Regions from separate parts of the Nostoc sp. DSM 114159 genome, predicted to be linked through region 1. Evidence: predicted binding sites of a transcription regulator. Region 1 holds the regulator's gene; each other region holds the start of a gene.

Evidence for each region. Region 1 encodes HrcA, which represses chaperone genes, less so after heat shock. Its sites were predicted from a motif close to TTAGCACTCNNGANTCNNGAGTGCTAA; they were not measured.
Region 2: groL (chaperonin GroEL) is a predicted target of HrcA. The motif match lies at 850-876, and genes of this name have one in related genera.
Region 3: groES (co-chaperone GroES) is a predicted target of HrcA. The motif match lies at 1,214-1,240, and genes of this name have one in related genera.

Annotation. Positions count from the first base shown of each region.
Region 1 is NZ_JBPFEH010000001.1:6,311,105-6,313,381, forward strand. It holds gene ACR5KR_RS26660 (rhodanese-like domain-containing protein) at 1-211, shown strand, start outside; gene hrcA (heat-inducible transcriptional repressor HrcA) at 682-1,812, shown strand; gene ACR5KR_RS26670 (DUF2834 domain-containing protein) at 1,932-2,277, shown strand, end outside.
Region 2 is NZ_JBPFEH010000001.1:2,243,053-2,245,329, forward strand. It holds gene ACR5KR_RS09100 (MraY family glycosyltransferase) at 1-751, opposite strand, end outside; gene groL (chaperonin GroEL) at 909-2,277, shown strand, end outside.
Region 3 is NZ_JBPFEH010000001.1:5,063,894-5,066,170, reverse strand. It holds gene groL (chaperonin GroEL) at 1-783, opposite strand, end outside; gene groES (co-chaperone GroES) at 879-1,190, opposite strand.

The DNA of each region.
Region 1 (2,277 bases):
CCTACCTTTAAGTCAATTTGCCGAATGGGGAGATCGAGTACCTACCCTCTTCAATCCCGAAGCCGAAACCTTGGTGTTATGCCACCACGGCATCCGCTCTGCCCAAATGTGCCAGTGGTTGATTGCTCAAGGTTTTACAAATGTGCAAAATATTTCGGGTGGTATTGATGCCTATTCCCAATTAGTAGACCCTTCAATTCCCCAGTATTAGCTTTTGCTGGGATACGTCACTCAGATGGAACTGACTCTTCCATCTGACTTTTGCTATGCTAGAGGCATAAGTACATCACTTTATAGGCTCACCGAAAAGCCTGCAATTTGGGCATAAAGTACATTTGCACAAAACTTTTTGACTGTGCCCAAATCCCACTTTAGCACTAGCCATTGTCAACAGATATGTATCTAATAATACTATTGCAAGCGCAAATTTGTGCAAAAGTACGGTTAGAAAGAAGCATCGTAAGGGTACATTATAACTAGCAGCTTTTGAAAAAAGGTTGAGCTACTATTTCAACCCTACTCTTAAAAAATGCTGTATGTATATAAACTTTAAAAATAATTATCATAATATAATTATATAATTTGCTATCTTAATAAATTATTAATATTCTCTGTTTTCGATTAAATTCACAAATTTCTTCAGAGTTTGATTAAAATTTGCCTTCAGCAAAACATAGGATAATGGAAGTTCAGTTAACAAATCGACAACAGCATATACTTTGGGCAACGGTACGTCACTACATTGCTACGGCAGAGCCTGTTGGTTCAAAGGCTTTGGTCGAGGAGTATGACCTTGGCGTAAGCTCGGCGACAATTCGCAATGTCATGGGTGTTTTAGAAAAGTCTGGATTGCTCTACCAACCACACGCTTCTGCTGGACGTGTACCTTCAGATTCAGGTTATCGTATTTATGTTGACCAGCTAATTACACCTTCTCTGCGTTCGCGCAGCGTGTCGCAGACAGAAACTATACGAACAGAAACTTTAGGGCGAGAAGTAGAGATAGCACTGCAAAAGCATCTCCAGTGGGAAGATCGCAGTTTAGAAACCTTACTACAAGGAGCCGCGCAGATTTTAGCAACCTTGAGTGGTTGTATTAGCTTGATCACTATGCCGCAAACGACTACAGCGCTATTGCGACATCTGCAATTAGTGCAAATTGAAGCTGGGCGGATCATGCTGATTGTAGTGACTGATGGTTATGAGACACATTCTAAATTGATGGATTTGTCGCCAACACCAGAAGAAACACAACGAGATTCAGAGGTAATCGATCGCGAGTTGCAGATTGTTTCTAACTTTTTGAATACCCACTTGCGGGGGCGAAGTCTGTTGGAATTAGCCAACCTCAACTGGAGCGAACTAGATCAAGAGTTCCAACGCTACGGGGAATTTTTGAAAAACTCAGTTGCCGAATTGACTCGTCGCACTCTTGCACCGACTGCAACCCAAATTATGGTTCGGGGTGTGTCAGAAGTTTTGCGCCAACCAGAATTTTCCCAGTTACAGCAGGTACAAACAATTATCCACCTGTTGGAGGAAGAACAAGACCAACTGTGGCGATTAATATTTGAAGAACCAGAACCGGAGGATGGTGGAAAACCAAAAGTAACGGTTCGCATTGGCGCAGAAAATCCATTAGAACCGATACGCACCTGCACCTTGATTTCTTCTAACTATCGCCGAGGTTCGATACCTGTAGGAAGTGTGGGAGTTTTGGGGCCAACGCGCTTAGATTATGAAAGTGCGATCGCAGTAGTAGCATCTGCTGCTGATTATCTCTCAGAAGCTTTCAGTTATTTCAATCCTTAATTAGTGATTAATCTTTAGGAACAAACCGCTACGCCTCTAGGCGAGCAAACAATACCATAGCAAGCAGATAGCTGGATTTGTAACGGCAAAATCAATAATTAATACTACTTAAATCTTTCATGCTTAGAAAAATTGCCTCTAGTCTACTGTGGCTGGGATTTGTTGTCTATGCTTTTTTCCTCGCGCCTCCTGAGCAACCTGGTACATTCGAGTTAATCAAAAACCTTTCTATTGGACAGTGGCAAGGCATTAACCCCTTAGTCATAGCACTATTCAACCTCATGGGCATCTGGCCTCTTATTTACAGTGCAGTAGTCTTTATTGATGGTAGAGGGCAAAAAATACCTGCTTGGCTGTTTGCTACTGTCTCTTTCGGAGTTGGTGCTTTCGCTTTGTTGCCGTACTTAGCCTTTAGAGAACCAAATAATCAGTTTGTCGGTAAAAAGAATATCTTGCTCAAATTAC
Region 2 (2,277 bases), 4.1 Mb from region 1:
TGCCTAAAATACTAGTTGCTGCCAGGACATAACCGAAAAAGTATGCTCCGGCATCACCCATAATAATTCGTGATGGATGGAAATTATGGCGCAAAAATCCTAGTGCAGCACCTCCCAAAGCTGCGAGGACTAAGATTGCCGCCGCACGATTGTTAAATTGGGCACCAACGCCCAATAAACTCATGGCGGTAATAAAGCTAATTCCTCCTGCCAAGCCATCCATACCATCCATCAAATTGATGGCGTTGGTAATCCCTACTACCCATAATACTGTTAGCAACATGGACAGAAGTGAATCGATGGGAGTGCCAAACAGGACTTTGACACTGATGCCATTAGCTACCAGCAAAAGTGCCGTGACAATTTGCGCCCACAATCGCACAGAGGGCGGTAAGCCAAACTGATCGTCAATAAAGCCCACAAGGACTAATATCGAACCCCCCAACAGAATAGTGAGCACCTGAGCCAATACGTTTTGGAGTTCGATCGGTCGTAAAAGGCTAGCTAGTACCAGCGCGGCAATCACGCCCGCGTAGATAGCCAGCCCCCCTGCATTGGGTAAAGGTTCTCGGTTGAGTCGCCGTGCGTTAGGTTGGTCAGCCCAACCTACCCGCAAGGCGAATTTGCGTACTGTCGGAATTAAACGCCAAGTTACAAGCCAAGCCAAGAGGAACGTAAATACTACTGCCAACCAGCCGGTGCCGCTAGGGTCGGCAATACCAAGGGACTTAAGGGAGTTGTCTAGATTCATCTCCCAATTCAAGCATTACTGCCAGTATCTAATATGAGCATCACCTGTATATTAATCAATTTTTTTATTTCCATTTGTAACTTGAGCAGCCTGAGAGATTAGCACTCTGGCGCTGTGAGTGCTAAATTGTCTAATGGAAGCGCTGGAGAAATGAAACATGGCGAAAATTATTGCATTTGACGAGGAATCGCGGCGATCTCTAGAAAGGGGTGTTAACGCCCTTGCCGATGCCGTAAAAATCACCTTGGGGCCCAAAGGTCGCAATGTCCTTTTAGAGAAAAAATTTGGCGCACCTCAAATTGTCAACGATGGTATCACTGTTGCCAAGGAAATTGAATTAGAAGATCCTTTGGAAAATACTGGTGCAAGACTCATCCAGGAAGTGGCCTCAAAAACTAAAGATGTCGCTGGAGATGGGACAACCACCGCCACAGTTTTAGCACAAGCCTTAATTAAAGAAGGTTTGAAGAACGTCGCCGCAGGTAGTAACCCTGTGAGCTTGAGACGCGGGATCGACAAAACTATTGAGGCATTAGTAGAAGAAATTGCCAAAATAGCCAAGCCAGTAGAAGGAAGTGCGATCGCTCAAGTTGCCACTGTCTCTGCTGGTAACGATGAAGAAGTTGGTCAAATGTTAGCCCAAGCAATGGAAAAAGTCACCAAAGATGGTGTAATTACCGTTGAAGAATCTAAATCCCTGACAACTGAATTAGAAGTAGTTGAGGGGATGCAGATTGATAGAGGTTATATTTCTCCCTACTTCGTCACCAACAATGAACGGCAAATCGTCGAATTTGAAAACGCCCGGATTTTGATTACTGACAAAAAAATCAGCAGTATCCAAGATTTAGTGCCTGTGTTGGAAAAAGTTGCCCGTTCTGGTCAGCCGTTGCTAATTATCGCTGAAGATGTCGAAGGTGATGCTTTAGCAACTTTGGTGGTGAACAAAGCGCGGGGTGTACTAGCCGTGGCAGGGATTAAAGCACCTGGGTTTGGCGATCGCCGCAAAGCTTTGTTAGAAGATATTGCGATTCTCACTGATGGACAGTTGATTTCGGAAGAAATCGGCTTAAGCTTGGATACCGCTTCTCTAGAAGCGCTGGGAACTGCCCGCAAAATCACCATTGACAAAGAAAACACCACAATTGTTGCTGGTAGTGTCACCAAGCCAGAAGTACAAAAGCGGATTGGTCAAATTCGCAGACAGTTGGAAGAAACTGATTCTGAGTACGATAAAGAAAAACTTCAAGAACGCATCGCCAAGCTTGCTGGCGGCGTGGCAGTGATTAAAGTGGGTGCGGCAACCGAAACCGAACTCAAAGACCGCAAACTGCGGATTGAAGACGCGCTCAACGCGACTAAAGCTGCTGTAGAAGAAGGTATTGTTCCTGGTGGTGGAACAACCTTAATTCACTTAGCTAAGGCGGTAGCAGCGATTAAAAACACCCTAGAAAATGACGAAGAAAGAATTGGGGCTGATATTGTCGAACGAGCGCTAGAAGCCCCCTTGCGCCAAATAGCAGATA
Region 3 (2,277 bases), 1.2 Mb from region 1:
CAAGGTTGCCAAAGCTTCTTTTTCAATATCTTCGGCGATAATTACCAAAGGACGACCAGCACGAGCTACTTGCTCTAACACTGGTACTAGGTCTTGTACCAAAGCGATTTTCTTATCAGTTAGCAGTAGGAAAGGTTCATCAAAAACCGCTTCCATCCGTTCAGCATCGGTAGCGAAATAAGGAGAGATGTAGCCTTTATCAAAGCGCATCCCTTCAGTGATTTCCAACTCGGTGAACATAGATTTCCCTTCTTCTAGGGAAATTACGCCTTCCTTGCCCACCTTGTCCATTGCTTGGGCAATCATCTGACCAACTTCTTCGTCGTTACCAGCCGAGATCGCACCAACTTGGGCAATGGCTTTGGAATCTTCCACTGGACGGGCGTGTTGAGCAATTTTGTCTACAAGGAAGCCAGTAGCTTTGTCAATACCACGCTTGAGGGAAATTGCGTTAGCACCAGCTGCAACGTTCCGCAAGCCTTCTTTGACGATCGCATGAGCTAAAACGGTAGCGGTGGTAGTACCATCGCCCGCTGCATCATTGGTCTTAGAAGCAGCTTGACGAATCAGAGCTACACCAGTGTTTTCAATGTGGTCTTCTAATTCGATTTCTTTGGCGATCGTTACACCATCATTGACGATTTGCGGTGCGCCAAATTTCTTTTCTAAGACTACGTTACGACCTTTAGGGCCAAGGGTAACAGCTACAGACTCAGCCAGGATGTCAATGCCTCGCTCTAGGGCGCGACGGGCGTTTTCGTTGTAGATAATGCGCTTTGCCATATTATTTGTCCTTTGTCATTTGTCCTTTGTCCTTTGTCCTTTGTCTTTTGTCCTTTGTCATTGGCTAATGACTAATGACCAGTGACTAATGACAATTAGATCACAACTGCTAAAATATCTTTTTCAGAAAGCAGTACATATTCTTCAGTGCCGAGCTTGATGTCAGTGCCAGCGTACTTAGAGTACAGCACCTTATCGCCGACTTTAATTTCCAATTCCTGACGGTTTCCATCGTCATTGCGCTTGCCAGGGCCAAGAGCCACTACTTCCCCTACTTGGGGCTTTTCCTTGGCGGTATCGGGCAAATACAGACCACCTGCGGTCTTTTCCTCAGAGGCGCTCACTTTTATAAAAACGCGATCGCCTAAAGGTTTAACTGTAGAAACGCTTAGAGATAAAGCTGCCATAATTATTTTCTCCTCTCCAGAGTTTAGCACTCTCAACTCCTGAGTGCTAATTTACCGAAAACTGGCGTCCAATGGCAAGAATGCCTTGAGTACGGGTTCCCGAACTAGAAAGTCATAGATGTACTTAAGTATAAATGCTTAATTATTTATACCTTGCGGGTTTTGTTCTGTAAGTTACGAAGAGAGTAGGGGGTGGGGAGTTAGGAGTAGAGACGCGATTAATCGCGTCTGTACAGGAGTTAGGAGTTAGGAGTTATAAGAATTTTTCCCCATTCCCCTTCTCAGTCAACTTTATTTGCAAAGCTTGCAAATTGTTATAGAACTGTAATCAGGGAGCCGCTTGATGAGTAACAATACAGTGATAGCGATCCAGTCCAACCATCAAATTCCTAAAAAACTCAATCTTTGGAACATAAGACCCTAAGTAATTGTGTAGAAAGTTTAGGACTTGCAAAAATTCAGCGAGACATTTTTATTTGCGCTGACCAGGCAATTGCTGCTCAAAACGAGCTAGTCTGGAATTCTGGAATTACTTAAAAAAGCGACTTAAAGATTTAAAACTCGATGAGCCGTACTAAAGTTATTCTATTTGCGTCTATAAAACTAAAGCCAACTGCTTGCGTGTTTCTGGTTCTAGATCCATAATGGTGATTTACCCTGATGGTGTCTGGTATCGCCAAGCAAACCCGGAAGTTACTCTGCGGATCGTCCGAGAACACTGAATAGGTAATAAGGTGGTAGAAGAATATGCGTTTTCAATCCATCTTTTGCCTGAAACTTCCTTAGTTTCTTGTGAACACCTCATAGAGGCTTAACAACGAAAGGATATGGTATAGCAGTAGGCTTTAAGAAAGTGCGGGTTGGTTTTGAGGTAGGGTCATCTTTAAGCCAATACTTACTTGTGAGTCCGAAAGATTATTATTTAATCAGTGTTTTTTACCCCGCCCCTTTCAAAGCGATATATAATAGCGCATTATAGATACTACTGCTATACGTATCCTTGCTGGACTTTTGCTATCGAGCTACTAGTCTATTGAAAGTGCTCGGCATTTTTGAGACTTCGAGACAGCAAAGGCAAGTTAAGTAG